3 regions of the Nocardia heshunensis genome follow, and region 2 is predicted to be linked to each of the others. Evidence: riboswitches for the same ligand, from Rfam matches in the RefSeq annotation. Region 2 holds a riboswitch; each other region holds the start of a gene.
What was found. A riboswitch is a leader RNA that binds a small molecule or an ion and turns the genes downstream of it on or off. The one in region 2 is predicted to bind cobalamin.
Positions count from the first base shown of each region.

Region 1: linked by a shared signal. The riboswitch ahead of nicT (Nickel transporter NicT) and the one ahead of metE (5-methyltetrahydropteroyltriglutamate--homocysteine S-methyltransferase) in region 2 are both predicted to bind cobalamin.
Region 3: linked by a shared signal. The riboswitch ahead of ACYVN4_RS02970 (CbtB domain-containing protein) and the one ahead of metE (5-methyltetrahydropteroyltriglutamate--homocysteine S-methyltransferase) in region 2 are both predicted to bind cobalamin.

Region 1 covers NZ_BAAGTC010000024.1:16,422-26,655, forward strand. Annotated here, with positions in the region: gene ACYVN4_RS39060 (long-chain fatty acid--CoA ligase) at 1-1,580, shown strand, start outside; cobalamin riboswitch at 1,612-1,800, shown strand; gene nicT (Nickel transporter NicT) at 1,828-2,916, shown strand; gene ACYVN4_RS39070 (class I SAM-dependent methyltransferase) at 2,859-3,707, opposite strand; gene ACYVN4_RS39075 (DUF6636 domain-containing protein) at 3,716-4,318, opposite strand; gene ACYVN4_RS39080 (dienelactone hydrolase family protein) at 4,502-5,410, shown strand; gene ACYVN4_RS39085 (NUDIX domain-containing protein) at 5,415-5,888, opposite strand; gene ACYVN4_RS39090 (hypothetical protein) at 5,872-6,501, opposite strand; gene ACYVN4_RS39095 (LysR family transcriptional regulator) at 7,046-7,939, shown strand; gene dmpI (4-oxalocrotonate tautomerase DmpI) at 7,973-8,248, shown strand; gene ACYVN4_RS39105 (alpha/beta fold hydrolase) at 8,329-9,123, shown strand; gene ACYVN4_RS39110 (hypothetical protein) at 9,229-9,885, shown strand; gene ACYVN4_RS39115 (helix-turn-helix domain-containing protein) at 10,023-10,234, opposite strand, start outside.
Region 2 covers NZ_BAAGTC010000009.1:721,608-731,841, forward strand. Annotated here, with positions in the region: gene ACYVN4_RS31470 (hypothetical protein) at 1-756, opposite strand, end outside; gene ACYVN4_RS31475 (hypothetical protein) at 891-1,049, opposite strand; gene ACYVN4_RS31480 (helix-turn-helix domain-containing protein) at 1,205-2,110, shown strand; gene ACYVN4_RS31485 (DUF397 domain-containing protein) at 2,100-2,291, shown strand; gene metE (5-methyltetrahydropteroyltriglutamate--homocysteine S-methyltransferase) at 2,295-4,556, opposite strand; cobalamin riboswitch at 4,699-4,903, opposite strand; gene ACYVN4_RS31495 (SDR family NAD(P)-dependent oxidoreductase) at 4,859-5,848, opposite strand; gene ACYVN4_RS31500 (serine/threonine-protein kinase) at 5,968-7,467, opposite strand; gene ACYVN4_RS31505 (DUF7373 family lipoprotein) at 7,492-8,670, opposite strand; gene ACYVN4_RS31510 (DUF7373 family lipoprotein) at 8,692-9,954, opposite strand; gene ACYVN4_RS31515 (DUF7373 family lipoprotein) at 9,958-10,234, opposite strand, start outside.
Region 3 covers NZ_BAAGTC010000002.1:615,778-626,011, forward strand. Annotated here, with positions in the region: gene ACYVN4_RS02935 (AraC family transcriptional regulator) at 1-552, opposite strand, end outside; gene ACYVN4_RS02940 (CocE/NonD family hydrolase) at 739-2,826, shown strand; gene ACYVN4_RS02945 (aldo/keto reductase) at 2,857-3,711, opposite strand; gene ACYVN4_RS02950 (hypothetical protein) at 3,781-4,320, shown strand; gene ACYVN4_RS02955 (hypothetical protein) at 4,330-4,695, opposite strand; gene ACYVN4_RS02960 (histidine phosphatase family protein) at 4,766-5,338, opposite strand; gene ACYVN4_RS02965 (CbtA family protein) at 5,335-6,177, opposite strand; gene ACYVN4_RS02970 (CbtB domain-containing protein) at 6,200-6,412, opposite strand; cobalamin riboswitch at 6,453-6,589, opposite strand; gene ACYVN4_RS02975 (hypothetical protein) at 6,847-7,236, shown strand; gene ACYVN4_RS02980 (SGNH/GDSL hydrolase family protein) at 7,248-8,159, shown strand; gene ACYVN4_RS02985 (SGNH/GDSL hydrolase family protein) at 8,258-9,196, shown strand; gene ACYVN4_RS02990 (acyltransferase family protein) at 9,193-10,234, shown strand, end outside.

The DNA of each region.
Region 1 (10,234 bases), on a different contig from region 2:
CCACCTTCCAGGGCGACAGCCATGTCTCCACCTGGACCGGCGACGGCGTGCGCACCCAGACCTATCGCGAGATCGGCCAGGATGCGGCCCGCCTCGCCAATGCCCTGCGTGACCTGGGCATCGGCGTCGGCGATCGGGTCGGCACGTTCATGTGGAACAACAACGAGCACATGGTCGCCTACATCGCGGTGCCCGCGATGGGCGCGGTGCTGCACGCACTCAATATCCGGTTGTTCCCCGAGCAGCTGGTGTACGTGGCCAACCACGCCGAGGACCAGGTGGTCATCGTGGACGGCTCGCTGGTACCGATGTTCAACCAGTACCTGCCGAATCTGAAGACGGTGCGCCACGTCATCGTCGCCAACGGGGATGTCGCGACCGTGACCGCGCCCGAGGGCGTCACCGTGCACGCGTACGCGGAACTGCTTGCCGCGCAATCGGACAGCTATGACTTCCCGGTCATCGACGAGCGGTCGGCGGCGGGCATGTGCTACACCTCCGGCACCACCGGCGACCCCAAGGGCGTTGTCTACTCGCACCGTTCCAATTGGCTGCACGCCATGCAGGTGATCTCCCCCAACGGCATGGGCTTCACTGCCGCGGACACCGTGCTGGCCATCGTGCCGCTGTTCCACGCCAATGCCTGGGGCATCCCGTACGCGGCGCTCATGTCGGGCGCGAATGTGCTGATGCCCGACCGCTTCCTGCAGCCCGCCCCGCTGCTGCAGATGATGGAGCAGGAGAAGCCGACCTTCGCCGCCGCCGTGCCCACCATCTGGGGCGGCGTGCTGGCCGCGTTGCAGGCGCAGCCGCAGGACATCTCGTACCTGCGTACGTGTGTGGTCGGTGGTGCCGCGGTGCCGCCGTCGATGATGCGGGCCTTCGAAGAGCTTCACCATGTGAAGCTGCTGCACGCGTGGGGCATGACCGAGACCTCGCCGCTGGGTTCGGTCGGCCACCCGCCGGCCGGGGCCGAGGGCGAGGAGGCGTGGGCCTACCGCTACACGCAGGGCCGTTTCCCCGCCGGTGTGCAGGCCCGACTGGTCGGCGACGACGGCAGCGTGCTGCCCAACGACGGAGAAGCGCTGGGCGAGCTGGAGGTTCGCGGACCCTGGATCACCGGGTCGTACTACTCCCCCACCGGTGCCGAGGTCGATCCCGACAAGTTCGACAACGGCTGGCTGCGCACCGGCGATGTCGGCAAGATCAGCCCGAACGGCTATCTGACCCTGGTGGACCGGTCCAAGGACGTGATCAAGTCCGGCGGCGAATGGATTTCGTCGGTGGACCTGGAGAACGCCGTGGTCGGGCATCCGGCCGTCGCGGAGGCCGCGGTCATCGGCATCCCGGACGCGAAGTGGGACGAGCGGCCGCTGGTCGCGGTCGTGCTGGTGGAAGGCTCCGAGGCGAAACCCGAAGAGCTGCGCGACTTCCTGGCCCCCAAGTTCGCCAAGTGGCAGCTGCCGGAGCACTGGACCTTCATCGCGGAAGTGCCCAAGACCAGCGTCGGCAAGTTCGACAAGAAGCGGCTGCGCGCCCAGCACGCGGACGGCAGCCTGACCGTCATCACGCTGGGCTGAGCCCGGCTGTCCGCAACACCACGGCGGCCCTTACTGTGAGGGCTGCCGTGGTGTTCGGGAAGCCGGTGTAATTCCGGCACGGCCCTCGCCACTGTGATCGGTTAGTCGGTGCGTCGTCCTGTCCTCGCGGGCAGGGGTCACGGGATCTCGGTCCCGGAAGGCCAGGCGCGCCGGTGTTCGACCCGTCAGCCAGGAGACCGGCCACGGCACCGTTGAACCGTTCCACGAGGTGCTGGAAGGCTGCTCTGTGTCTGTACCCAACCCTGTTCCCGCGCTGCGCTGGGAACGCCGCGACTGGCTCCGCACCGGCGGACTGCTCGCAACCATCGCCGTCATGCACGTGGTGGCATTCGGGATTCTGTTCGCGTTGGTGCTGCCCGCGCACTACACCGTCGGCACCCAGGTGTTCGGGGTCGGGCTGGGCGTCACCGCGTACACCCTCGGCATGCGGCACGCCTTCGATGCCGACCACATCGCGGCCATCGACAACACCACCCGCAAGCTGATGGCCGACGGGAAACGTCCGGTGTCCGTGGGCTTCTGGTTCGCGCTCGGGCACTCGACCGTGGTGGTGCTGCTGGCGGTGGGCATCGCGGCCGGGGCGCGGTTCGCGACCACGCTGGCCGATGACGACTCCGCGACCCGCAAGGATCTCGGCCTGGTTGCCACGCTCAGCTCGGGCAGCTTCCTGTATCTGATCGCGGCGCTGAACCTGGTGGCGCTGGCCGGGATCTGGCGGGTGTTCAAGGCCATGCGCTCCGGTCAGTTCGATGAGCACGAGCTCGAAAAGCACCTGGACAGCCGGGGTTTCATCAATCGGATCCTGGGGCGGCTGACCCGTTCCATCACCCGGCCGGGGCAGATGTATCCGATCGGGCTGCTGTTCGGGATCGGCTTCGACACCGCCACCGAGGTCACGCTGATGGTGATGGCCGGGTCCGGGGCGGCCGCGGGACTGCCCTGGTACGCGATCATCTGCCTGCCGCTGCTGTTCGCCTCCGGCATGAGCCTGTTCGACACGCTCGACGGGACTTTCATGAATTTCGCCTACCACTGGGCGTTCTCGAATCCGGTGCGCAAGGTGTACTACAACCTGACCATCACCGGGCTCTCGATCGCGGTGGCGTTCCTCATCGGCACCATCGAACTGGTCGGCGTGCTGCACAGCAAGCTGGATCTCACCGACCCGGTCACCGCGTGGATCGCCGGGATCGACCTCAACAATGTGGGATTCGTGATCGTCGGCCTGTTCGTCGCGGTGTGGGCGATCGCGCTGCTCTACTGGCGGCTGGCGAAGGTCGAGACCCGCTGGTCCTTGACCGCCGAAAGGCCGTAGAGCACCGGGATGATCGGGGCCGGCGGCGGCAGCCGCCACCAGCCGTCGGCGGTCTGCACCATGCCGGGCCAGCGCGGCCAGGGCAGTGTCTCGGATTCGGTGAGGCCGGTGATGGACAGTCCGGCCGACAGCAGGGCGTTGATGACCTCGCCGAGGCCGTGCCGCCATTCGTAGGCGGTGGTGTCGGTGGTGAGGTCCGGGCCGTCGGTGTAGGTGTGGGTGCTGTCGCGACGTTGTGGGCCGCGGCCGGACAGGTAATCGTCGTGCAGCAGTAGCTGATCCGGGTCCACGCCGGGCGGCGGGGTGGGGCCCAGGGCGTGCAGCAGAGGGTGGAATTCGACCAGGTAGAGCAGGCCGCCGGGGCGCAGCAGGTCGGCGATCACCTGCGCCCAGCGGGTCAGCTCCGGCAGGTAGCAGAGCGCGCCCTTGCCGGTGTAGACGATGTCGAACTGCTTGCTGGGCAAGGCTGTTCGAGCGTCGTAGACGTCGGCACAGACGTATTCGACTGTGTCCCCGGCCAATTCGCGGGCGTGCTTGATCGACTCCGCCGAGAAGTCCAGGCCGACCGCGCGGGCCCCGCGCCGCGCGAACTCCACCGTCTCCGTGCCCAGATGGCATTGCAGGTGCAGGATGTCGCGGTCGCGGACCTCGCCGAGGGTCTCCCACTCGAAGGGCGCGAACCAGTAGCCGGAATCCCGGTCCCGATAGAACCGGCTGGCGGCGTGAATTCCCGCGCGGGCGTCCCAGTTTCGCCTGTTCACCGACAAAGGATCGATGGTCACGCCGCCCATCGTAGGACTCAGAACAGCGACTGGCTCTCGGCGGCGATGACGAAGCCGTGGCCGTCCACGGTGCAGCGGACGCCGGAGGTCATGGATTCGCAGATGACGCCGCGCACGCCGATGGTCTGGCCGTATTCCAGGATCTTGCCGCCGCCCTCGTGATTGCCGGGGGCGGTCGAACCGTCGGTGGGCGGGCCGACGAAGACGCCCTGGTTCAGGCAGACGAATTGCGGCTTGCCGTTCTGGAAGCTGGCGGCCACCTCGTGCGCGGGGTTGTTGGCGCAGTCCAGGCCCGCGGGGATGACGGTGGCGTTCTTCAGCTGGCAGCCGACGGTGTGCAGGTCGTCGACGTAGATGCCGCATTTGATGTTCTTGCTGGGCGACTGGAAGTAGTAGTGGCCCTGGGCTTCGAAGTCGCGGGCGTCGACGTTCACGTCGTCGCGGTTGGGGAGGGTGGTGGTCTTGGCTGCGGTGGTGGGCGGGGTGCCGCCCTGGGCAGGCTGGGTCACCTGAGCAGGCTGGGTGGTCGGTGCCGCGCCGGGGGTGCTGGTGTTCGGGTCGCAACCCGACAGGGCGCCGACGAGTAGCAGGGCCGCCGCGGTGGCAAGGAACGCACGCATGATCACATCGCTTTCAGTCATCGGGAATGGCCGGCAATTCGATTCGCCCACAAGAACATTCGCGCGAAGCATGCAAATCGTTAGCTTGCACAAGAGCCCATGGTTCCTCGGGCTTGACGGCTCGAGCATATCCACAGGGTTTTCGCCGAGACCGGAAGCGAGCGTCGGCCTAGGCTGAGGGCCATGACGCCGCTGCAGCGCTATATCGCGGAGGAAATCGCCACCGACCACGCGGAGGGCCTGTTCAGCCGCCGGGAAGCCTTGCGACGACTGGGCCTGATGGGCATCGGCACACCCGCGGCGGTCGCGCTGCTGGCGGCCTGCGGGGAATCGGCCAAGCAAGCCGCGCCGAGTACGACGGCAGCGCCTTCCGCGTCACCGTCGGCTCCGCCACCCGGGAAGGCGACAGCGGTGCCGTCCACCGCGATCACCCTGCCCGGCCCCGACGGCCGCACCTTGCAGGCGGCGTGGGCGCAGGCGTCCGCACCCAAGGGTGGCGTGCTGGTGATCCACGAGAACAAGGGTCTCACCGACCACATCCGTTCCATCACAGGCCGTTTCGCCGGTGTCGGCTATTCCGCACTGGCCGTCGACCTGCTCTCCGAGGAGGGCGGCACCGCCACCTTCACCGACGACGCCGCCGCGACCGCAGCGCTGAGCAAGATCCCCAACGACCGCTTCGTCGCCGACCTGCGCGCGGGCCTGGCCGAACTCGGTCGCCGCGTCCCCGGAAAGAAGCTGGGCGCCACCGGTTTCTGCTTCGGCGGCGGCCTCACCTGGTTGCTGCTCACCTCCGCCACCCCGGAGCTCGCCGCCGCCACCCCGTTCTACGGCCCCTTCCCCGACGGCGGCCAGTTCACCGGTTCCAAGGCCGCGGTCCTGGCCGTCTACGGCGCCCTCGACACGCGCGTGGACGCCACCCGCGCCGCCGCCGAATCCGCCCTCGACCAGGCACACCTCCCCCACGACACCTACGTCGCCGACAACGCCGACCACGCCTTCTTCAACGACACCGGCGCCCGCTACCAGCCAACCGCCGCCGCCGAAGCCTGGAAGCGCGTAATCGACTGGTACGGAAAGTATCTGGCCTGAGCCCCTAACCCAGCCACGGACTGTGCCGCTGCTCCCGATAATGCTCGAGCCGTAACCGAACCGTCGGATGCACCGGCAAACCCGCCAATTCCTCCAGGGAAAGAAACCGAACCTCGGTCGACTCGTGCGAAACCCGAATCTCGCCACCCACCACCCGGCCGCGGTAAACGATCGCGAACTCCTGCCGGACCTCGCCATCCGAGTACTCGATGACATGCTCTGGGTCGGTATAAATTCCGAGCAGCCCGGTGATCTCGATATCCAGCCCGGTCTCCTCGTGAGTCTCCCGGATCACACACTGCTCCAGGGTCTCCCCAACCTCCATGATCCCGCCGGGCAACGACCAATTCCCCGAGTCGCCTCGCCGCTGCATCAACACCCGGCCGCCCGCGTCCACGACCAGCGCCGACCCGCCGGGCTTGAGCGAGTTCGGCTTGGGTGCGTTGGGGTCTCGGTAGTAGTCACGGCGTGTGCCCATGGCCGAATCCTTGCGTTGTCGTGTACGGAGTGGTCGTGCCCCATAGTTGCTCGAACTGGTCTGCAAATGACTCGAATATGCCGTGCGGAGACAACCTTCGCAGGTATAGCGCAGTGTGTTGATAACCCCTGGCCCGAAACAGGTACGGGGTGACGATCATCTCCGAGTCGAACCGAAACACCGAGTTGTACAGGTGCGTCGCGTGAAGTCCCACAGAACACCCCGGAGTGCTGGCCAAGGGTCCCAGCATGGACAGCGCATTGCGTATCCGGCCCGCTAGCGTTCCTCCCATCTGCTCCAGCAGGTCCCGCTCGATCACGTGATCACAATCGGGGTCGGCGAACCCGAGCCGGACCACACACCCTGAACTTGTCTTGGCCGCAATGAGATCAGCGGCCTTGGGAAGCAGCTCGAAGACGAACGGGTAGGCGTAGCCGATGATGTCTATCTGCTCGGTCGCCTTGTGCACCAGTGAAACCCAGAGATCGCTCGGTATCTCGGCGCGATGCGCGTAAGCAGCCAGTACCTCGGCAGTCGCAGGTGCGCCTGGTTGCGTATCCGGCCGGGAAGTCGGCCACAATGCCTCTTCCGTCTCCCCGAGCACATCGGCCACCTGGAGCCGGGTTCGACGATGCGGCACTCGCCCCGCCAGCCACCGATTCACAGTCTTGACGTCTACTCCGACAGCTGCGGCAAGTGCTGCCGAGCCGAGTCCCGCTCTGAGCATCGCGCCGCGCACACGGCTGTTTCCGTTTCCCGGCGGCGTTCTCGAACTCCAGTCGGACAGCTCCGAGCCGGACGGTAATGCCGGGTTCTACCTGGAGGTTCAGGGAACCACGGCACTCGATCGATACGAAAGCGGAGGGCGGTAATGCGTTACAGGCCAACGGCTCTCGGGTACATCCGTACCGACGTATCCGGAATCTCCCAGCTCTGGGACGAATCACAGATCCGCAGGCTGGCGAATCGACTCGGCTACGACTTTTCCGGCATGGTCGTGTACGACCCGAACTCCGGACGACCGGCTCTGGCCCAGCTCAGAGCCCAGAAGACGTCCACACCCGTCATGCCTCCCCACCGCGGAGGGATCTGCCATCCACCAAGACGAACGGCATGCCGTGAGCGTGTGAGCGGGGCCGTGGTGTTTGGATGAAACGGTGGAGTTGCGTCAATTGCGGTATTTCGTGACGGTTGCCGAGGAGTTGCATTTTGGGCGGGCGGCGGAGCGGTTGCATATTGCGCAGCCGGCGGTCAGTCAGCAGGTGCAGCGGTTGGAGCGGGATCTGCGGGTGCAGTTGCTGGATCGGTCGCCGCGGCGGGTGCGGTTGACCGAGGCGGGGTTGCGGTTTCTGCCTGCGGCCCGAGCGGTGCTGGCGGCGGCGGATCAGGCTCGGGCCAGTGTGGCGGAGTTGGCGGGTGGGCGGGCCGAGGTGTTCCGGCTGGGGACGGTGACCGGGCTCGGGGAGCGGTTGGACGCGGTGCTGGATGCGTTTGCCGAGAAGGCGCCGCAGGTGCAGGTGGAGTTGATGGCGATGCCGGTGCGGGAGCGGCTGGCACAGGTGGCCGACGGGCGGTTGGATGCGGCGTTCGTGCGGTCGCCGGAACCCGGCGAGAGTCCGGAGCTGGACTTCCTGCCCGCCTGGGATGACCCACTGGTGGTCGCGCTGCCCGCGAAACATCCACTGGCGAAAGCGGATTCGGTGTGGCTGGCGGATCTGGCGGCGGTGCCGCTGCGGTTGACCGAGCGACGCAATCATCCCGCGCTGGTGGATTTGGTGCTGAACGCCTGTGTGCGTGCGGGATTCGAGCCGGTGCCCGCGCCCACCTCCACCACGCTGCAGGACACGCTGGCCGCGATCGGCTCCGGATCACCCATGTGGACGGTGGTCTACGAGTCGAATGCCCGGCAGGTGCACAACTCCCGGGTCGCCTTCCTGCCGTTCGCCGATCCGGGGATGACCCTGCCGATCGCGCTGGCGGTGCGCGCCGATGCCGCCTCGCCGAATCTGCGCCTGCTCGGGGCGTTGCTCGCCGAGCCGACTTCACGATAAGGATCACTTATCGCTGCGCTAGCGACCTGCTCATTGGTCGCGGCGCGGAATTCCGGTGAACTGTTCTCAGGCCAGGAAAGGCAAACGGCCTGCACCCCATCATTTTTCGCAAGGAGAACAGTCATGCCGATCGTCACCGTGCAGCAGGGTCCCCGCACCGTCGAGCTGAAGCGCGACCTGGTGCGCCGCATTACCGACGCCTTCGTCGACGCCTACCAGATCCCGGCCGAGGCCGTGCAGGTCTGGATCCACGAGACCCCCGCCGACAGCTGGGGCACCGCCGGTCGCCTGACCGCCGACGGCAAATAGCGACACGCGCCTGACAGCGGGCTGCCAGCCCGCACCTGCACGCTGCTGGCAGCCCGACCGATCGAGAACGGAACAAACTCATGCCCTTCGCACCCGTCGCCCTGAGCCACGGCCCGAGCACCGTCGAATACCTCGTCACCGGAACCGGTCCCGGCGTGGTGCTGGTCCACGGCACCTTCGCCCATGCCGAGGCCAACTGGGCGGAGTCGATCGCCGAACTGAGCGATCGCTACACGGTGGTCGCCCCCAACTACGCCGGTTCGGGAGCCACCACCGCACCCGACGTGGTGACCGTCGACGATCTGGCCGCGCAGGTGCTGGCCGCCGCCGACCACGCCGGACTGACCGCCTTCCGGCTGGCCGGGCATTCACTGGGCGCGGTGACGGCGGCCGCACTCGCGGCCCGCCATCCCGACCGGGTGGAATCGCTTGTGCTGCACGCACCCTGGTCCGTGACGGGCACCCGCGCGGCGGCCGTGTTCGATCTGTGGCAGCACCTGCTGCGTAACGATCCCGCCGCCCTCGCGCGCCTGCTGCCGTTGACGGTCTTGCGCCCGGAGACCCTCGCGGCGTGGAGCGCCGAGGATTTCGAGCAAACCGTCGCCGCCTTCACCGATCTGCTGGATCCGGGTAAAGCGGTTCAGATCGCCGCCGACCGCTCGGCGGATATCCGAGACCTCTTGCCCCGCATCGCCGCCCGCACGCTGGTACTGGGCAGCGCCTACGATCAGGTCGTTCCGATCGCCGAACAGCGCGAGGTCGCCGATGCCGTTCCCGCCGCCGAGTACCTCGAGTTCGAGGCCGGTCACGCTCTGCCGCTCGAGGACGGACCGGGTTTCACCAAGGCGATCGCGGCGTTCTTCGACCGGACCTGACGACGGACCGACCATCCGGTACCCGGAGATGTCGAGGTCGTTCCAACCCGATATCGACTGGGTATGGATGCAGGTAGAGCCAGTTTTCGGTGATAAACCGGCAGTATGACAGAGGATGTCGGCAGCGACGCCGTACCCACGGCGGCGGGACGCTCGCTCGAATTCTGGGGCTATTGCATGTGGGGCCTCGCAGGGCTGGCGATCGCCGTGTCCGAACTCGCTTCGGTATTCGGGTTGGCGAGCTGGCCGACCATCTCCAATACGATCGGGCACCTGGAAACGCAGCACGCGTGGGTCCGGCTGGTCGTGGTGGCGGTGATCGTCTTGCTCGCCTATTACGCGGTCCCCCAATTCACCAGGTCGGCCGATCCGGTCGTGGAGACCGTCGGTGGCCGCACCCTCACCGTGAACGGCCGTGTGACCAAGACGGATTCGCGGATCACGCTACTGGGCGCGGGCTACCTGCTGGCAGCCGTCGGGACCTACGTCTTCGCGGTCCTGTTCGCCGCGGCGGATCGGGGCATGCATCCGCACTCGTACCTGGGCGCGTACGTGCTCTACGGTCTGATCGCCCTGATGTGGGTGATCGTCCCGAGCATCCTGGCCCTGTTCTTCACCCGGGATGTCCCGTTCCCCACGCTGTTTCGCACCGTGGGCTATCTGGAACGCCGCGCCCACCCGGTGGCGGCGATCCTGCTGGCCGGACTCGTGGTGCTGCTCATCCACCTGGCCTTCTACCCCTGGCCGGTGGTCGCCAACTGACCGCGAGCGGCGGAAACCGGTGCCCGCGAGGCTATTTGCGGCCGCGTAGCACCAGGAACGCCGCGTAGGCGGCCCCTGCCACGCCGATGACCACGACAATGCCGATGGTGCTGAGAAGTGCGTCCACGCCTGTGATTCTAGGCTTTTCGATGCGGACGGCGGCGGATCGCCAGCGTGTCGGCGACCGACACGAGCAGTGTCGTGGTCTGCGGCGTGTGCGCCCACCAGCGATGGGAGACGCCGGCCATGCAATAGAAGGTGTCCCCGGCCGTGAGCTCGTGCTCCACGCCTGCGGCCACCACCGTGATCGCGCCCCGCACCACATAGATCAATTCGTCGTTGGCGTGGG
Region 2 (10,234 bases):
GGTGTCCGTCAGTAACGACGGCTCCCAGTTGACAGTGGTTCCGAAGTCGCTCACCCTCGCGCAGTATTGGCCGTTGAACAGCCACCAGTTCCCGGTGTCGGGAAGGAAGACGCACGTGTCGAGTCCGCTGTCGAACTCCGGATAACCCCGGAGACCGGACCAGCCGTGGGCGCTGTCGCGGAAATCGCACGGGTTGATGTGCATCGAGTTCCCGTCGTACTCCGTGGAGAAGTAGACCGACCGCGCCGACTCGTTCGGATTCGAATTGGTCGCGGTGAAGGCCCACTGATTCCGGTAGAGGTTGATGGAGTTCACGGTCCACCAGCGCAAGCCGTTCGCCGTGTCCGGGGGATCCCATCCGCCGGGTGGGACGTAACCTTCGTCCGGCACCGGCATCACCGCCGGATCGGGAATGATCCCCTCCAGCTTGACCCTTCCGTCCGGCACCCGGTCCGACACGACCTTGATCGTCTCCGCCTCGGCGTCGATATAGATATTGATGGCCTCGAAGATCGGCGCGAGCACTTCCAGCATCTCCATCGACGCTTGCAGCACCTGATCGAAGATCTTCTGCATGCCCCCGATCCAGAGGACCGCCTGCCTGCTCAAATGGATGGTGTACTGGGGGAAGTCGACTTCGGTATAGATGTCCGAGCTGATGTCGAACTTTCCCTCAGCTCTCCCCGGACGCCGCTGATGCACGAGCGCGCCATCAACGGGCCGGGGGAACTGAACCGGGTTTTCGGGAAGCGACATGATGTCTCCCAACAGTATTGCCACGATGCCCAGCCATTCGAGTGTATCCCCCAGTGCCGCAACGCACTTCGAGTCGCATGGAGTCGACCGTTCGGTCCGCCTCCATTGCGCTGGGGCGGTGTCCCTGATCTTGGTTAGTGCGAGGGTGGGTGGGGGTGGCGGGCGAGGCATTCGGCGGCGGCGCGGGCCCGGGGACAGGGTGGGGTGCAGGGGGCGTGGATCTTCAGGATGCCCTCGGCTCGGCGGGGGTCGTCTACGCGGGCGTTCTCGCAGAAGTCATTGATCCAGGTCATGGGGGAACGGTGCGACACGGGGGCGCGGTCGCGCGGCACGCGCAGAGAATCTGCGGAATTGGCGCAAAAGGCGAGGTCGCGTTGTGCAACGCGGCTTATCGTTGGTGCATTCCGCAACAACATTCGACTGCAGTGTGCAACGGAGGCGGGCGGACGTGACCGATGGGGATGGGCCTTCGGATACCGGAAGCACCTTGCCGCGTAGGCAACTCGGCCGGTTCTTACGGGAGGCCAGGGACGGGGCCGGATTCACGGTGGAACAGGCTGCCGAGTTGATGGAGTGGAACAAGTCGACGCTCAGTCGCCTGGAACGAGGCCTGACGGAAAAGGTCAGGGTCAGAGACGTTTTGGGCCTGTGCGAGGTGTATGGGTTGGATGAGGAGAAGACCGCCGCCGCGAAGGCGCTGGCCGAGCAGACACCGGCCAAATCCTGGTGGCACGCCTACGCCGATCTGATCCCCTCGCATTCCAACCTGTTCGTCGGATTGGAGGCCGGTGCGCGCGTCATCACGATCTTTCAACCATTGATCGTCCCCGGACTCCTGCAGACCGCCGACTACGCGCGGGCCATGGACCGGATCTATTTTCCGGCCGATACGGCAGTGGAGCTTGACCGGCGAATCGAGTTGCGGGCGCAACGCCGGAATGTGCTGCTGCGCCAGCGGCATCCGGCCCAGGCTCTGGTGGTGTTGCAAGAGGCGGCACTGCGCACGGTGGTGGGCGACCGCCGTGTAATGGCGGCCCAGTTGCGGCACATCGCCGACCTGAGCACGCGCGACAATATCGAGGTGCGGCTGTTGCCGTACCGGGCGGGATTCCCGGTGGGCATGCCGCTACCGCCGTTCATCATCTTCGAATTCGGGCAGGATGCTCGTGGGAAGCTGACCGAGCCCACCGTGGTGTTTGCCGAAAGTTTCGCCGGGGCAATGTATTTTGAGCGTCAGACCGAGGTCGGGCTTTACCGTGAAGCCTTCAGTACGGTTCAGCGCGCGACTCTGGACGCTCGCCCGAGCCGGGATCTGGTTCGCGAGATAGCAAGGGAGCACGACAGTGACCGCTGATCCGAATCGGACTGTGTGGTTCAAGTCCAGCTACAGCTCGGGCGGCCAAGATTGTGTCGAGGTTGCCCACCTCGGTGGTGGCCGGGTGGGCGTCCGGGACTCGAAGAATCCCACCGGCCCGGCGTTGAGCTTCGCGCCTGGCGAGTGGGATGTGTTCATCGCGGGTGTGTGTGGTTCTTGACCGTCAGCGGAGGGCTTTGGCGGCCTGAACCATGTTGTGGAGGGACGCTTCCACTTCCGCGGGGCCGCGGGTTTTCAGGCCGCAGTCGGGGTTGACCCAGAGGCGGTCGGCGGGGACGGCTTTCAGGGCCTCGCGGAGGGATTCGGTGATTTCGGGGGTCGAGGGGACTCGGGGGGAGTGGATGTCGTAGACGCCGGGGCCTACGCCCAGGTGGAAGCCCGCCGCGTTGAGGTCGTCGAGGACTTCCATGTGGGAGCGGGCGGCCTCGATGGAGGTGACGTCCGCGTCGAGGGCGGCGATGGCGTCGATGACCTCGCCGAACTCGGAATAGCAGAGGTGGGTGTGGATTTGGGTGGCGTCGGAGACGCCGGAGGTGGCCAGGCGGAAGGCGGTGATGGACCAGGCCAGGTAGTCGGGCTTGGCGTCGGCGCGCAGGGGGAGCAGTTCGCGCAGGGCCGGTTCGTCGACCTGGATGATGCGGATGCCCGCCGCCTGCAGGTCCACGGTCTCGTCGCGGATGGCCAGCGCCACTTGGCTTGCCGTCACGTCGAGGGGCTGGTCGTCGCGGACGAAGGACCAGGCCAGGATGGTGACGGGGCCGGTGAGCATGCCCTTGACCGGCTTGTCGGTGCGGGATTGGGCGTAGGTGATCCAGTCGACCGTCATCGGTGCGGGGCGGGTCACGTCGCCGTAGAGGATGGGTGGGCGCACGCAGCGGGTGCCGTAGGACTGGACCCAGCCGTTGGCGGTGGTGAGGAAGCCGGTGAGCTGTTCGGCGAAGTACTGCACCATGTCGTTGCGTTCCGGCTCGCCGTGCACCAGCACGTCGAGGCCCAGCTTCTCCTGCAGCGCAATGACGTCCGCGATCTCGGCCCGCATCCGATCGCGGTACTCCGCGTCCGTGATCGTGCCTTTGCGCAGGGCGGTGCGGTCGCGGCGGATGGCGTCGGTCTGCGGATAGGAGCCGATGGTGGTGGTCGGCAGCGGCGGCAGCGGAAGGCGCTCATGTTGCAGCACACGACGTTCCGCGGCGGGCGCGCGGCGGGTGGCGTCCGGGCCGAGCGCGGCCAGGCGGGCCCGGACGGTGTCGTCGCGCAGGCGCGGATCGGTGCCGCGCGCGGCCAGTGCGGCACGGGCGGTGGACAATTCGTCGGCGACCGCTTCGGTCCCGGCGTGCAGGGCGGTCGCGAGCAACCGCACCTCGGCCACCTTCTCCGCCCCGAAGGCCAGCCAGGACCGCACGCTCGGGTCGAGCGCCGCTTCGGCGTCGAGCGAATACGGCACGTGCAGTAGCGAACTGGAGCTGGACACGGCCAGCGCGCCGCTGCCGCCGAGCAGGGTGCCCAGCGTCGCCAGGGCCCGATCCGGGTCGTTGCGCCACACATTGCGGCCGTCGACGACCCCCGCCACCACGAGCTTGGTGGCCAGCGCCGGCACCGAGGTCACGTCCTCGACGGTGGTCCCGGCCGTGAAATCCAGTGCCACGCCGTCGATGTCGGTGGCGGCCAGCATCGGCAGCGCCGCGCCCGGTCGACCGAAGTAGGTGGCCACCAGCAGCCGCGGCCGGTCGGTGCCCGCCGACAGCTCCGCGTACACGTGCTGCACCAGGGCGAGTTCCACCTCGGACAGGTCGGTGACCAGCACCGGCTCGTCGATCTGTACCCATTCGGCCCCGGCCGCGGCCAAGCGCCGCAACAGCTCTCGGTACAGCGGCAGTAGATCGCTCAATCGGCGCAGTGCATTGCCCTCGGCATCCTTGGCCAGCTTCAGGAAGGTGAGCGGCCCGATCACCACCGGCCGCGCGGGCACCCCGAGCGCCTGCGCCTCGGCCAGCTCAGCGAGGAGCTGCTCCGGGTGCAGGCTGAACGCGGTGTCCGGGCCCAGTTCGGGAACCAGGTAGTGGTAGTTGGTGTCGAACCACTTGGTCATCTCCAGCGGTTCGACCTCCGCGGTCCCGCGGGCCGCCGCGAAATACCGGTCCAGCGGATCTGCGATCCCGGCCACCCGGGGCGGCAGCGCACCGAACAGGACTGCGGTATCGAGCATTTGGTCGTAGTACGAGAAGGTGCCCACCGGCACCGAGTCGAGTCCGGCGGCCACGAGCGCGGTGAGCTGCTCGGCGCGGAGTTCACGCCCGACGGCGTACAGCGCGACCGCGTCGATCCGGCCCGCCCAATACGATTCGACGGCCCGTTTGAGTTCCCGGCGCGGCCCGATCCTGGGCAGGCCGAGCACCGTCGCGGTGAAGGGTGAAATGCTGGTCACGGGTAATCTCCAGTGCTCCAAGTCCACTGGCCGTCGCCACAAGAGCGCACGAAACCCGGGCAGCCCACGACCGCCGTTGTCACGGCAGCGGGAAACCACCGGCCCGTCCGCCCAGTCCACGAGGCGATGACCGCCGGATACGGCGTACCCGGCACAGTAGGCAGGTCTTCGGACTCACAGGCACCGGCCCGAATGGGCCGACCTACTGGCCGTCGCTTCCCGGGCTCGCGCCCAGTGCTCATGACGGCGGTCGTTCCTGCATACCGCTGCGGGACAGTTCCGGATTCTCACCGGATTCCCTCTCACCGAATCCCCCTTGCGGAAGAACCGGTTTCGACGCCGAACGCGGGACCAGACCGAGTCTCGCCCGTTGCGCCCGGCGAACCGACTGCACCCGCGAGCATAACGCGGTGTTGCGCCCGGGCGATGATCGCGTCCATCACCCGGGCCATCAGGCGCGGCGCCGCACCGGCGAGCCAGCGCAGCAGTCGGGCGCTCCGGGAGGGCACCACCGTGGCGCGGCCCCGGGCCGCCCCGACCAGCAGCGCCCGGGCCACCGCGGTCGCGGTGATCGGGGCGGAACCGCTGAGCGCCACCAGTTCCGCCGGTTTGGTCGCGGCCTCCGCCGACAGCTGCGGAGTGTCGACATCCGGTGGCAGCACCACCGTGACCGAGACGCCCGCGGGCCGCAGCTCCTGCCGCAGGACCTCGCACAGCGCGCGCACCGCGAACTTGCTGGGGCTGTACGCGCCGTAACCGAAGCAGGGCAGCACCCCGGCCATGGAGGAGATCACCGTGATGCTGTCGCGGTCGCCCTCCCGCAGATCGGGCAGCACCTCCCGGATCACGTGCAACGCACCGAAATAGTTGACGGCCATGTGCTTGTCGAAATCGGCGAGCGCGAGCCGCGAGAAGTAGTCCGGCTTGGCGATCCCGGCGCATGCGATCACCGCCTGGACCCGACCGTGTTGCGCACGGGCGAGTTTCAATGCCGCGCGCATGTCCTCGGGCCGGGTGACGTCGGCGGCAATGGCGGCCAGCCGTCCCGCTTCACTTGGCACCCGGACCGAAAGCGCCTCCAGCGCCGAGTCTTCCAACGCGAGCACACTCACCCGCGCCCCCGCCGCCAAGGCCATCCGGGTCACCTCGAGCCCGATCCCGCTACTGCCGCCGGTCACCACCACATGGCGGCCCTCCCAGTACTTGGCCACCTCGACCGGCAGTCCGTGCCCGCGCCCGTCGCTCAGCCGGTACCGTGCCGAAAACCTGCCGCCGACTCGCAAACCCCGCATCACCGACTCCTTTCGTCCTGCCGTCCGGGCCTCCCGAACCTGACGCCGATCCTGGGTGGCGATCGACAAGCCCACGGCAGCGCTTCGGCAAGAACGTGTAAGAATCCGCGCGCGGAGGTTCAGAGCACCTTGGCGATCGACGGGACCACGCGCTGGACCAGGATGTCGGGGGAGGCGGGAGTCCAGTTCATGAAGGCCTGTGCGGTGGCGGGATCGTCGACGATGACCAGGCGTGTGTGGTCGAGGGTGGAGGACAGGAAGCCACTGGGCAGGCCGCGCAGACCGCCGTTGCCCGCCTGTTTGTCGGTGCGGACGACGATGATCAGGTCGACATTCGGGATCAGTGCGTCGCTGGGTGACAGGGCGCGGGGAGAGGCTTCCTCGGTCTTGGCGCGGTAGTCGGTGCTGTAGTGGAAGCCGATGTCCTGCAGGAACTTTCCCTGATCACTGGTGTCGAGATCGGCGGAGAGGGTGCCGTCGCCGAGGTTGAACGCCACCACGGTCTTGGTCTGGAAGACCGGATGGGCCGAACGGACCTGAGACACGGAATCGACCGGGGTGGTTGTCGTGATGGCCGAGCCCCCGCCGGTGGTCGAGTGGTGGGTGGCGACGAACACGGCCACGCCCGAAACCGCCAGCAGCACAACCACTGCTGCACCGAGCAGGACGCGCAGCAGCCGCGTCGACCGCGGCCGGGCTTGCGGACGGTCGATCGGATCGGTCGGGGGTGCCTCCGCGAAAACCACTGGACCGAACGGTGATCCGCCCGCCAGCGCCAGCGCCGCATCGGCGGTGAACTGCCGGCAGGTGGCGTAGCGCTGCGCCGGATCCTTCGCCAGCACCTTCGCGATCACGCCGTCCAGCGCGGGCGGCAGATCCGGCCGCATGGCGCTGATCGCGGGCGGCGGGTCCTGCAGATGCCCCAGCGTCGCCTGGGCCAGTGAGGTCACCGGGAACGGTGTCCGCCCGGTGAGCAGCTTCACGAAAGCGCAACCGAGACTGTAGATATCACCCCGGTGATCCAGCGGCCCCGCCACCAGCCGCTCGGGCGCCGCATAGGCCAGGGTCGCCATCAGGCTGTCGCCGGAGGTCAGCTCCCGGTTGTCAGCGACCGAGGTCGCCACCCCGAAGTCGGTGAGCAGCGCCCGTTCCTCGCCGTGTTCGGGATCGTCCTCGTTGCGGGTGAGCAGGAAGTTGGCGGGCTTCACGTCCCGGTGCAGCAGCCCGCGCCGGTGCGCGTAGTCGAGGGCCTTGCCGACATCGGTGATGATGCGCAGCGCCCGCTGCGGGGTCAGGCCGCCCGGATGCTGCTTCAGCTCGACGGAGGCGTCGGTACCCGCCACGTACTGCATGGCGATCCACAGCCGCCCGTCCTCCTCGCCGCGCGCGTAGACGGTGACGATATTCGGATGATCCAGTTCGGCAGAGAGATTCGCCTCCCGCTCGAACCGGTTGCGATACATCTCATCGTGCGACAGATCCGCGCTCAGCACCTTCAACGCGTCCAGCCGCCGCGGGAACATCGGATCCTGCACCAGATACACGGTGCCCATCCCGCCACTGCCGAGCACCCGGATCACCCGGTAGCCGCCCACAATGGTGCCGGGCCGCAACGGCATGCTGTCCCCTCCGACTGTCGGTTGTCAGATGTGACCATAAGCCAGGAGCTCGTACTGTGCCGAAAGTCGTTGGCGCAGATCCTGGGACTGCTCGGCGGAGACCTCGGCCATGTAGCGGTCGTAGGGCAGGTAGCAGAGGTATTTGTTGCCGAGGGTGTCGTCGTCCTTGGCCTGCAGGCAGCGGGCGGTGGGGAGGCCGGGTGGCGGGTCGATGGGCTTGTAGCGGTCGAGGAGCTCGTCGACGAAGGCTCCGGTGAGGCGTTGCGCGGCCGCGGCATCGCGGGCGCGGTACACGCCGCTCAGTGCGTGCGCCACCAGATCGACTCCGGCGCTGTCGAAGGCGGCCTTGGTGGCCGCCGGGCGATCATCGGTACTCAGGGCCGCGTGCGGCGTGTACAGCCCCTCGATCGCCCAGATCTGGCCCTGACCCGGCGGCAGGGTGCGGCTGAGCAGGTCCTCGGGATCGGTGGCGAGACCGGCGAGTTGATCGACCGGCGTGGGCTGGAAGTCCTTCATCGCATCGATCGCCCGATCCAGCAGCTTCTTCGTCGCGTCGATCAGCGACCCGGGACCGTCGGGCACGGTCAGCATGTCGGAGGCGTAGACCCAGTAGAGGTAATTGCCCTGCGTGACAAAGGTTTTCACCGACTCCAGATTGGTGAGCCGGGACTTCGCATCCGGATAGCCCGGCACCGTCACCGGCCCCTTGTCCGGATACTGCGGATCCTGGTCTCCCACCAGGTGATTCGCGGCCGAGACCGCCTGCTCCGGCTTGGCGAAACGCAGCACCGTGAGATCCAGGCTCAGCCCCAGCGACACATCCTCGCGGTGTCGTCCACCGGTCTGCCACCCGGCGATCAGGCCCGGCGTCCAGTCGGTGAACTTGTCGATGCCCAGCACCGGATAGTCCGGGGTGACGGCGTTCCCGCCGTGGCCGTACACCAGCCGATCGTCGACATCCAGCGCCAGCGGCAGATGCTCGGCCATCCGGATCGACTCCTGCAGCAGATCTCCGACGGTGATGTCCGGCTGCTGGGTGGTGATCGCGCGCGGCACCACCGGGTAGTTGCCCGGATCCAATTGGGCCACATCGACGATCGCCACCTTCGGGGCCCGCGCGGCGGGCGGGTGGTCGCCCGACCCGCAGGCGGCCAGCCCGATCACGCACGCCAGCACCAGGATCCGGCCACACACTGATCTCACTCGGGGAAGGCTCATGGCACGCTATCCCGTCTTGGCCAGCATCGAATACTGCGCCGCCACCCGCTGCGGGAACGACGACGGCTCCGCCCCGCTGAACTCCGCCTGCGCGCCGATCACCGCGACATACCGGCCGACCACGACCGCGCAGAGAAAGGTGTGGCGGCGAATCGGTTCCGGCTCGTCCAACTGCAGACAGGAGGCGTCCACCAGGCCCGGCGGGTTCGCCAGCAGATCGTCGTCGCGACCCGGCTTGGTCAGGGCCGCCTGTAATCCGAACGCCGCCGCCAGATCCCGGGTGCGATAGACGGTGGCGGCATTGCGGGCGACCACATCCACCCCGGCGGCGTCGAAGGCCTTGCGGACCGCGACCACATCCCGTTCGAAATGCAGCGCCCCGGCGGGACTGTAGAGCCCGCCCTGCGCGGAACCCCACGAGTCCTGATCCTCGTCGGAGGCGTCGAACTTGTTGGGCAGGGTCAGCCGCAGCAGCCCGTCGGGATCGGCCGCCAGATCCGGGATGTCCTCCAGCGGAGTCGGTTTCAGGTCCGCCATCCGGGTCAGCTGGGCCTGCAGCACCGCCTGCAGCCGGGCCGCGAGCGCGGTGGCGTCGGCCTGCGGGATCACCACGTGCGTGACGATCACGTAGACGCCGTGCGCGGCGAACGCCTGCCCGCGGTCGTCGGTGACCGCCGAAGCTCGTGCGTCCACACCGTCGAGCGTGATCTGGTGCGACGCGGGCGTGACCAGCGTGTCGGCAAACCCGTTCGCGGCCGCCTGCGCCGCCTGCTCGGTCGGGAACCGCATGAGCGCCAACGTGATCTGCTTGCGAGCCCGCACGCTGTTGTTGGTGCGCCAGATGTACGCGCCCGCGATCAACCGGTTCGCCACAGCGACCGGCTGCCAGTTCTTCGGGAACGGCGCGTCCTTGCCGAGGAAGTCGTCCGGATCGCCGAAATTGCCGTCGGAGGTGTCCAGCGTGCGGGCCGCGCCCAGCGTCGTGATGTCCGGGTCGATCTCGTCGGGACTCACCAGATAGCTGTACATGCGCCGGGATTCGATGCGGTACGCGTCGGTCGCCGAGTCGTAGAGCGGGTTGTAGTCGGTCGGGCCCGAAGGGTACGGGCCCACCGCGAGTTTCGACCAGTCCGGCGCGGTCATCCCCGGCCGCGCATGCCCCGCGATCGGGGCGGCCGCCCACGCGATCAGCACGGCCAGCGCGACCGCCGTCGCCGCGAGCACCAGCAAACCGGTCCGCAGCCTTCGGGATTCACGAATTCTCCGCACCGCTCACCTACTCGTCACCAGCACGTACTGCGCGGAGGTCTTCTGATACAGCTCCAGCACATTGCGCGCACCCACCTGCACGTTGTACCGGTCCACGTGAAAAGTGCACTGGTTGAAGACGACCTGGCCGTTCGCCAGGATCGCGAAGCAGCCGACATCGCCGGGGAAATCCGGTGGCGGTGCGATCGTCTGCTGCGTGTCGGGCTTGCCGGTGGCCGGATTCCACCGCTGCCACAGGGCTGCCGCGGCCGTGCCGGTCCGGCTGTGGACCACGATCGCA
Region 3 (10,234 bases), on a different contig from region 2:
GGCGCCGAAGAATTCGGTATAGCGCGCGACGGGCGCGTGGGCCGGATGCGGCAGATGGACGGTGCGCAGCCCGTAGTCGCCCGTGGCGTGCAGCAGATGCCGGTGAATGAGCGCGGCGGCCTGGTCTATGCCCTGGCCGAGCGCCGAGACCTCCGCGACGTCGCGATAGTTCAGCGCGAGTATTCCGCTGTGTCCGTAGGGATCCGGGACCAGTCCGATCGAGATGCCCTCGTGCTGCACGGACAGGAAGCGGGTGGCGCAGGCGACGGCTTCACCGACGGTCGCGGCATTGCTGACCGCGACGGCCACCAGCCCGAGCACGTCGGTGTCCTGGCGCGCGCCCAGTCGCAGTCCCAGATCGGGGCAATTCAGTTCCGCCGCCGCGATTTCGAGGACCCAGCCCAGGGATTCCGCGGGGACCAGGGCATCCTCGCTGTGCACGGCCTCGAGTGCGATGCCGAAGCGCTCCAGCAGTTCGACGCCGTCGCCGCCGAGTTCGTCGACGAGTTCGCGGCAGCCGCGAAGGCTCGCCGCGCGGGCCATGATCGCCATCGAGCTGCCACCCTCCCACTTACCATTTCCGGTCGGGACCGTAACCTAATGCGCCAATTGTCTGGGACGCAAGGGTTCCACTCGACCCTGTCGCCCTCGGGTAAAACGATGTCGCCCTGAGGCGAGCCTTTATTACTCGCCAGTAGCAACAATCTGGCCCATGGATTCTGTGAGAGGTGGGACACAGTGAGGCAGGCTCTGAGGCGGCCGTCGAGGCTGGCCGTGAAGGGGCTCGTGGTGTTGTCCGCGATCCTCGCGTGTACCCCGTTCCTGGCGCCGACGGCGTCATCCGAAACCGCGTTCACCGGGATTGACGGCGGTGCCTACGCGCCGGGCTGGACCGCGGCCGTCGACGGCCCGCAGCCGTACAACAGCATTTCGCCCGATCTCGCGGTGCCGATCACGATGAGCGACGGCACCGTGCTCAAGGCCGACATCATTCATCCCGCGACGAACGGCCGCATCGCCGACGGGAAGCGGCCGGTGATCCTGCAGATGCAGGGCTACGGGAAGCTGCCGATGCTGGTGGGTCAGGCGGTGCTGAGTGCCGCGGACGGGCTGGGAATCAAGCAGCCGCTGGAGAATTGGGTCGGCTCGCTGAACCTGCCCGGCGTCGGACTGGACGGCATCTTCGATCTCACCCGGCAGGCGGACGCCGGAGCCATCGAAGCGGCGCTGCAGGATTGGAAGCTCGCCAACGCGGGATACACCTTGGTGCAGGTTGATCTGCGGGGTACCGGCACCTCGGGTGGAGACTGGCAGGTCTTCGGCGATCGCGAGAAGCAGGACGCCGCGGAGATCATCGACTGGATCACCCGACAGTCCTGGAGCGACGGCACCGTCGGCACCATGGGCATCTCGTTCACCGCGATCAGCGCGCTCGAGGCCACCGATCGGATGCCGCCCGGGCTGAAGGCGGTCTTCGCCTACGAGGGTAGCGGTGACATCTTCAACGACATCGCGGGTGCGGGCGGCGCGGTCGGCGTCGGGTTCCTGGTGCCGTGGCTGATCGGCGTCAACGCGCTCAAGATGATTCCGGACATCACGTCGATATTGGTCGGGAAGTTCGATCCGGCACAGCAATTGCAGTGGTTGAAGGATCGCATCGCCGATCCGCTGACGCTGGTCGACATGGTCGTCAACGGCTATACCGCACTGACGCCGGACCAATTGACCGCGCGGACACGGCAACTCGTCGATCCGAATTCGCCCTTCCGTAAGGGCTTGAAGACCGACGTCTCGCATATCCAGGTGCCGACGTTCATGGTCGGCGCGTGGTTCGACATCTTCGGCACCACGCCCACCGACACCTTCGCGTCGATTCCGCTGCCGGAGGAGCAGAAGAAGCTGGTGATGGGCGACGGCTATCACCTCGGTAGCGGTGTCGCCGGTTTCGGTCATCCGGGTATGCCGCCGCGACTGGATGTGTTGCAGCGGGCCTGGTTCGATCACTGGCTGCGCGGCATCGACAACGGCATCGAGAAGTACACGCCGTTGACGGTGAAGCAGCAGGGTGCGGGCTGGACGGACGCGCCGGAATTCCCGCGTAGTGAGGCGACCTATCGGCGGCTGTATCTCAACGACAGTCCCTCGGGGACCAGCCCGAATTCTCGGTATGACGGTGGGTTGTCGGAGAATCAGCGACAGGGCGCGGTCAACGATCTGACCGTGGCGCCCGGTGTCCTGAGCCTGTGCAGCCGCGACGGCGCGCGCATCTCCGCGGGTGTGCTGGCGGCCGTCGAGGCGTGTGGGAACGACTCCCGGATCTGGGAGAACGACGGACTCACCTTCACCAGCAGCCCGGTGACCCAGACGACCACCATCTCCGGTCCGCTGAACGTCCATCTCAATGTGGTGGAGGACGCCGCCGACGGGTACTGGGTCGCGACGGTCAACGATGTTTCGCCGGATGGCAATTCTCGCGAAATATCCACCGGCCAGCTGGTTGCCTCGATTCGGCAGGTCGACGAGGACAACAGCAAGACCTCGGCCAACGGCGACTACACCGAGCCGCACTACTACCTCGATCTGTCCCGTCGGGAGCCGACCGTGCCCGGTGTCCCGGTCACCCTGGACATCGCGCTGACCCCGATCGACGCCGTCCTGCAGCCGGGCCACCGCCTGCGCGTCGACGTCTACGCCAGCAACTTCCCGAAGGCGTTGCCGCCGTTGATCTTCCTGGCCGATTCCGGTCTGAAGCCCGAACACGTGCGGCTGGATCCCGACGCCCCGAGCTGGGTCAATATGCCCCTGACCGCTTCGATCCCCGACTAGTCCCGAGGATCGAAGCGACCGCGGGACTGCTTACAGCAGTCCCGCGGTGAAGGTGGCGGGGTTCGGGCCGACCCGGGTGCCCGCGTCGAGCGCGGTGATGGCGTTGATCTGCGCCTCGGTCAGTTCGAAGCCGAACACATCGAAGTTCTCCCGAATCCGGCTGGGTGTCACCGACTTCGGGATCACCACATTGCCGAGCTGCAGATGCCAGCGAATGATCACCTGCGCCGGGGTGCGACCGGTCTCGGCGGCAATGGCGACGATGGCCGGATCCTTCAGCGCCGCACCACGTCCCAGCGGGCTCCACGCCTCGGTCGCGATGCCGTGCGCGGCATGGAATTCCCGCAACTCGGCCTGAATCAGGTTGGGGCTCAACTCGATCTGATTGAGCACCGGCGTCTCCCCGGTCTCCGCGATCAGTCGCTCCAGCTCCGCCCGGCCGAAGTTCGAGACGCCGATCGAAGCAACCCGCCCCTCCGCCTTCAACTTCTGGAAGGCCCGGAACGTGTCGACATACTTGTCGGCCTGCGCAACCGGCCAGTGGATCAGATACAGATCCAACTGCTCCAACCCGAGCCGCTCCATGCTCGCGTCGAACGCCCGCAATGTCGAGTCGTACCCCTGCTCGGAATTCCACAACTTGGTCGTGACGAACACGTCGTCCCGCCCCACCCCCGACTCCCGAATGGCCCGCCCCACCTCGGCCTCATTGCCATAGATCGCCGCCGTATCGATATGCCGATACCCGGCCTCCAAGGCACTGGTGACCGCCCCGAACGTATCCCCCTCCTCGACGAGGAACACCCCGAACCCCAACGAGGGAATCGTCTTCCCATCGTTGAGCACGGTCTCCGGAACTCCGCTACTCCCACTAAGAAAGGTCATGCTCTCGGACCCTACGCTCCCGCCTCCATCGTGAAATACTGTGCGGGTAACACAAGGGAGGGGGCTTCCATGAAGCTGTATCGCGACTTCATCTACGGACCGCTGTGGTTGATCATCGTCGTCGCCACGGCTCTCCAACTGGCATATGTCGCGGTCGTAGGTCTCGGCTGGTTGGGCGTAGCGCAGATCGTGATCTTGACACCGATCTTCGCCTTCGTTGCCGCGCGAAATCGCAAGCGCTCCGGCGGCCGGCATGAGATGCGCCGGTTCCACGACGCCGTTCGTTCGCGGCAGTTGCCGACTCTCGACTCACCGGACGAAGTCATCCGATGGAACCAGTTGATCGTTCGTGACCGCGAGAACCGGCGCGGGCAACGGGTTTCCGCCTGGATGATGCTGGCGCTCGGCAGTGTGTACCTGGTCTTGGCGCTGATCAATGCGGTGTCCGGCCCGCACGATCACGGCCTCATTCTCCCGGTGTCGGGAGCGATCGCGGTTGCCGTATCTGCGCGCTTCCTCCTGGTCAACCCTGGAAAGATGGCCGCGCTCTCAACATTGGCCGAGCAGGGAACCGGCCGTGGCTACGGCTATTCCCTGCCCGCCCACTGACTTTCGCGCCTACATCCCGATACAGGCACTACCGAGGTTGATCCCATTCCCCACGGTGAGGACAATCGACTTGTCGGTCAGGTCGCCGTTGACATGCGCAATGAGCGTGTGCGGCCCGGAGGTAGTCGGCGTCCACGGCTGGTTCATCACCGACCCGTCGACAACGCCTTCCGTCGGAACGGCAACCCCGTTGTCCCAAAACCGGGTGTAGTACGCGTACATCCCTTTAGCGGTGAGCGTGTAAGTACACCCGGTCCCGTAGTTCCCCGTGGGCGCAGAAACCGAAACACTGTCGAGTGAGTAATCAGCAGCCGCAGTAGGAGCGAAGAAGATCATGGTCGCCCCAACGGCAATCGGAAGCATGAAGATTCGCATGCTCCTGATCTTTCATCGTCGACGTCCCGCCAGCCACCGTTTCGTAATTCTGCTCGTCGTCAGCTTTGTATCAATCGTTCAGTGGATGGGCGGTGGTGCGGAGGGTCCAGGCGGGGGGTCTGTGGTGGAGGGTGGTGGCGGTTAGTGGGGGGATGTCTATGCGCCAGAAGGATTCTGGGGGTGCGTTCAAGGTGCTCAAGACTGCCGCTCGGACTATGGCGGGGTGGGTGATGGCGAGGATGCGGTCGCCGGATCCGGCCAAGTCGTCGAGCCAGGTGCGGACGCGGGGGAGGAGGTCGGTGATGGATTCGCCGCCGTGGGAGCGGTGGGCTGGGTCGGTCAGCCAGGACATCAGCTGTTCGGGGGCGAGGTCTTCCATGGACTTGCCGGACCAGTCGCCGCAGTCCAGGTCGCGGAGTGCGGGTTCGGGGGTTCCGTTGAGGCCGAGGGCATTTGCTGTTTGTGCGGTGCGGGTCTCGGGGGCGCAAAGAATCAGGGTCGGGTCGAGGCCGGGCAGGCCGCCCGCGGCCGCGGCCGAACGCTCACCCTGGGGGGTGAGCGGTTCGTCGGCGGGGAAGCGGGCGGACTGGACGGCGTCGGTGATCGCGTGGGTGATCAGGGTGAGGCGGGTGACCGTGCTCATGCCGCGGTCGGGGTGGACGAGGTCGTGCGGTCGCCGAGCAGGCGGGGGGCCAGCCAGGCGAAGCCGACGCCGATCACGAGCCACAGGATGGCTTGGGCGGCAAAGGAGTAGAGGCGGAAGTGGTAGAGGTCGTCGGCGGGGAAGCCCGGGTAGACGATGGTGCCGGACGGATCCTTCAGGGGCTGGGGGGTTTCGGTGTCGAAGTCGCCGAACGACTTGTTGGCCGAGAGGTGTCCCAGCGACGGGAGGATCAGCATGACGACGCCCATGGCCACGGCGAATGCCAGCGCCCCGGCGATGCTCGCGGTCCAGTTGCCCAGGCGTGCCGCGAGTTTGCGACCCAGCCAGATGGCGGCGAGCAGGAAGCCGACGCTGAGCACGATCATCAGGACGTACAACCCGGTGCGTTCCTTGATGGTGTCCGGATGCCCGATCGAGGGCGGGTTGGCCGGGTACTTCAGGAACGGCACCGCGTACAGCGTGAGGAACATGCCGCCCGCCACCAGCAACGCCAGATTGCGGGCGGTGATCTTCCCGACCCGGCGCATGGCCAGGTAGTAGACGACAGCGAACAGCGCGCCCAGGGCCGCGCCGAACAGGATCATGCCGAAGGGCAGGCCGAGGTTCTGCTGCTGGGAGCGGGTGAAGATGTCGGGTCCCATGTCTCCCATGGGTTTTCCGGCGGCCTTGTCCAACGCCATCTGGGCGTCGTCGCGCCCGGACTCGTAGTCGATGGCCCGGTTGATGATCGGTTCCGCCAGGATCCGGGCGAAAATGAATGCCAGAAGTCCGCCGAGTGCGCCCAACAGGACGCCACGGCCGATGATTCGTTTTTCCATTGTGCTGACTCGATTCCCGGGGCTAGTGGCAGGGGAATCCGAGGAAGTGGCGACCGTCGTGGACGAATTCGTGCACGTGCATGTCGCTGCCGAAGATCGAGACAGCACCTTGGTCGATGCCGATGAAGTAGATCGCCAGCAGTGCCAGCAGGGTGGTGCCGATCAGCCACACGGGGGTGGGGATGGAGAGGGAGACTGCTCCGAGACCGGAACGGGGGGCGTAAGACGTCGCCACGGGAACTCCTAGTGTGGGAGGGGTATTCGCGCCCCTCGGCCGATAAAACATCTCGGCGGCCGGGGTCTGACTCACACCCGAGGGGTGCTCACAGTGGCGCGACCGTTCCGGACTCTCACCGGATTCCACGAATCGCCGATCACATAAAGATACGAAACCACGAACAAACAGGTCAAACGCGCGTCCACGGTATGGAATCGGGCGTTTTGCCCCGGGACGGTTCTCAATCTTGTTCGATGGAGTCGGTGCGGGGCCTCGGTGTCCGGCATTTGGGACAGGTTCCACCCGGCGTAGCGGCGCTGACCAGCGGAATCGCCGCGAATGCCCAGAAGATTCGGGGCAGTTTTCCGAATCGGTACGGCTGGGCCGGGCGGGTTGAATACACTCCCCGCTGAAGTGAACAGATGGCACTTCAGTTCAGAGGCGAGGTATTCATGAAGTCTGCTACACCGGGGGTTTTCGTCGTGCGTGCCGCGGCAGCTGTGATCGGCGGGGCGATAGTGCTCGCGGGGGCAACCGGATGCGGCAGTGACAAGTCATCGGACGGTTCGCAGGGCGGCACCACCTCCGCGGTCGTGAGCACCACCGTCGCGCCCGCCCCCACCACCGTGGCTCCCGCCCCGACCACCGCGGCCCCGGCCCCGACCACGGAAGCGCCCGCCGCGCAGCCGGCCGTCACCGAACCGGCCGCGCCCGCGCCGGAGCCCGCCCAGGTCGCGCCGCAGCCGGCCGCGCCCAAGCCCGCGCCGCAGACCCAGGCCCCCAAGCCCGCCGCGCCGCCGACCTTGGACGCGCCCGGATTCGAGCCGCGCGCCGGGTACTGAGCGGACGCGTAGTGCTGGGCAACAGTGTGCGGTGGTTGTGTGTCACCGCGGTGGCGCTCGCGGCGTCGGTGACGGCCGCGGGCGGTGCGGGGGCCGATCCGGCCCCCGCCGGTAAAGAACTTGTGGTGCTGGGTGATTCGTTCTCCGCGAACGAGTGGGACCACTTCACGGGCCGGGACGACTGCAACCTGCACGGCCGCACGGCCTGGCCGGTGCAGCTGGCCAAGCTCATGGGCGTGTTCGGAACCGACGCGGTGGACGACCCGTCGTGTCCGGGCGCGTCGATCGACAGCGGCCCCGGCTGGACCATGGCCCAGCAGGCGCAGCGGGCGGACAAGGAGGGCGCTTTCGGCCCGAACACCAAGCTGGTGACACTGCAGTTCGGACTCAACGACAAGTGGGGCAAGTCCGATCAGACGCTGTGGAATTCGTTGCAGGGCTGCGTGTTCAACCTCGTCGACGGCTGTGATCCGGACGCGGTCGACCAGGGCCGGATGACCGACTACAACGGTGTCTCCGGTGCGTTGATGGCCAAGCGCATGAGCAATGTGGTCACCTACATCAAGTACTACGCGCCGAACGCGCGCATCGTCTTCGTTGGGTACCCGGAGCTTTTCACGCCCGGCAGCAGCACGGTCTGCCTGAACATCCTCGGGGTCGCGCCCTTCGTCAATCCGCGCGGCCGCGCGGTGGTGGAGTACCTCGACCGCATCCAACAGGCGCAGAGCGAAGCGGCTCAGCTGCTGGGTATCGATTTCCTCGATGCCCGCGCGCTCACCACCGGCCACGGTCTCTGCTCGTCGCAGCCGTGGTTGAACGGGGTCTTCGACCTGCACACCGATATCGACGGCCTGCCGTTCCATCCGTCGAGTCAGGGTGACGCCGTCGTTGCCAATGCCGTCTTCGACCGATTTGGACGCTGATCCGCCGCAACGGATCTCGCGTCGCACGCACTACTCGTCTCTGTACACTCCGCGCAAAACTGAAAGACTCACTGTTCAATTTGCGATTCGAGGGTTTCATGAAGTTCCGTTTCCCAGGCGCATCGGCTTCGCTGTGCGCCGCGGTCGTGGCCATCGCAGCGGCCATGACGGGAACCGCGGGCGCGCACGCCGATTCGACCGCCACCGGCAAGGATCCGGCCCCGGCCGGCAAAACACTTGTCATCCTGGGTGATTCGTTCTCGGCCAACGGCTGGACTCCGTTCTCCAACGAGAAGAAGTGCGATCACGGCGACACCGCCTGGCCGGTGCAGCTGACCGCGCTGATGGGCCTGTCCGAGGACAGCGACCAGGTCTGGAACCAGTCCTGTCCCGGCGCGGCCATCGCGGGCGGCGACGGTTACACGCTGACCGTCCAGGCCGCCAATGCCGCCAAGGCGGGCGCGTTCGGACCCGACACCAAACTGGTCACGCTGCAGTTCGGCTTCAACGACCAGTGGGCCGGATCGGAACTGTCCCCGTGGCAGTCGACCGAGGGCTGCTTCTACGACGTCACCGGCGGCTGCGGCCCCGACGCGGTCACCGAGGGCCGAATGGCCGACCCGCGCACCATCACCGGCGCCGAATACGCCGCGCGCATCAGCAAGGTGCTGACCTACATCCGGTACTACGCGCCCGCCGCGCGCATCGTCATCGTCGGCTACCCGGAGCTGTTCCGGCCCGACGCGGACGCCATCTGCGTCGACCTCGCCGGACTGGGCTTCATCCAGCCCAAGGGCCGCACGGTCGTCGAGTACTTCAACCGGATGGACCAGGCGGAACGCGAGGCGGCCGCCACGGCGCAGGTCGACTTCCTCGACTCCCGCGCGCTCACCGCCGGACACGGACTGTGCACACCGCAGCAGTGGGTCAACGGGGTGTTCGACCCGCAGATCAATCTCGCGGGCCTGCCCTTCCACCCGGCACCCCAGGGCGACGCGGTGATCGCCAATGCACTGTACGAGAGGTACGCACGATGACCCGTCCACCCGAAGTCATGCCCGGGACCCGCGCGCCGGATGCCGCGGAAGCCAGTGCTGCCCAGCCGATCTCGCCGGTGCTGACGGTCACCCCGAGACCGGTCGTCGACAAGCCCGTCGACACCGAGCGCGCTTCGCGGGGTCGCCCCGCGCTGCCGTCGCTGACCGGCGGCCGCTGGTGGGCGGCGTTCGCGGTCTTCGTCCTGCACGCCCTGGTGTTCCTGCCGGTCTACCCGTTCCAGAAGTCGGAGCTGTTCCGCCACATCCACGAGTGGATCCCGATGCAGCTCGGGGCCGCGGGCGTCACATTCTTCTTCGTGCTGTCCGGGTTCATCATCTACTGGTCGTTCCGGCCGGGCATGTTGAAGCGCGACTTCTACCGCCGTCGCGTGTTGAAGATCTGGCCGACGCATCTGCTGGGCGCCGCCGCGTTCATCGTGGCCGCGAGCGTGCCGCTGCACCGCCTGGTGGTGTGGGTGCCGAACCTGCTGCTGGTGCACACCTGGGTGCCGAAGTGGACGACGGTCGGTGGCTTGAACGTCCCGTCCTGGTCGCTGGCCGCGGAAGTGCTGTTCTACTTCAGCTTTCCGCTGGTGCTGCCGCTGGTGATGCGCATCCCGACGCACCGGCTGATGCTGGCCGCCGGTCTGATCATGCTGGGCATCCTCGCCCTGCACACCTCCTACTTCCTGTTCGTGAACGGCCCGTCGAGCCTGTCGGAGGCGTTCTCCTCCTCGCGCATCGCGAACGCGTTCGCCCCGCGCCTGGTCCCCGGCAGCGTCTCGCCGCACTACGAACTGCACGCCTCCCCGGCCTGGTTCCAGCAGCCCGACATCCCGGTGGCGCGCTCGTACTGGCTGAGCTACACCTTCCCGCTCTCGCGCCTGCCGGAGTTCTTCCTCGGCGTGCTGGCCGCCCGCATGGTGGTCGAAGGCCGGTGGCGCAACACCAAACTCACCTGGCCGCTGATCGCGTTGACCATCTCGTACGCGGCGACCTGGGTGGTGCCGGTGAACTTCAAGATGTCGGCGCTGATGC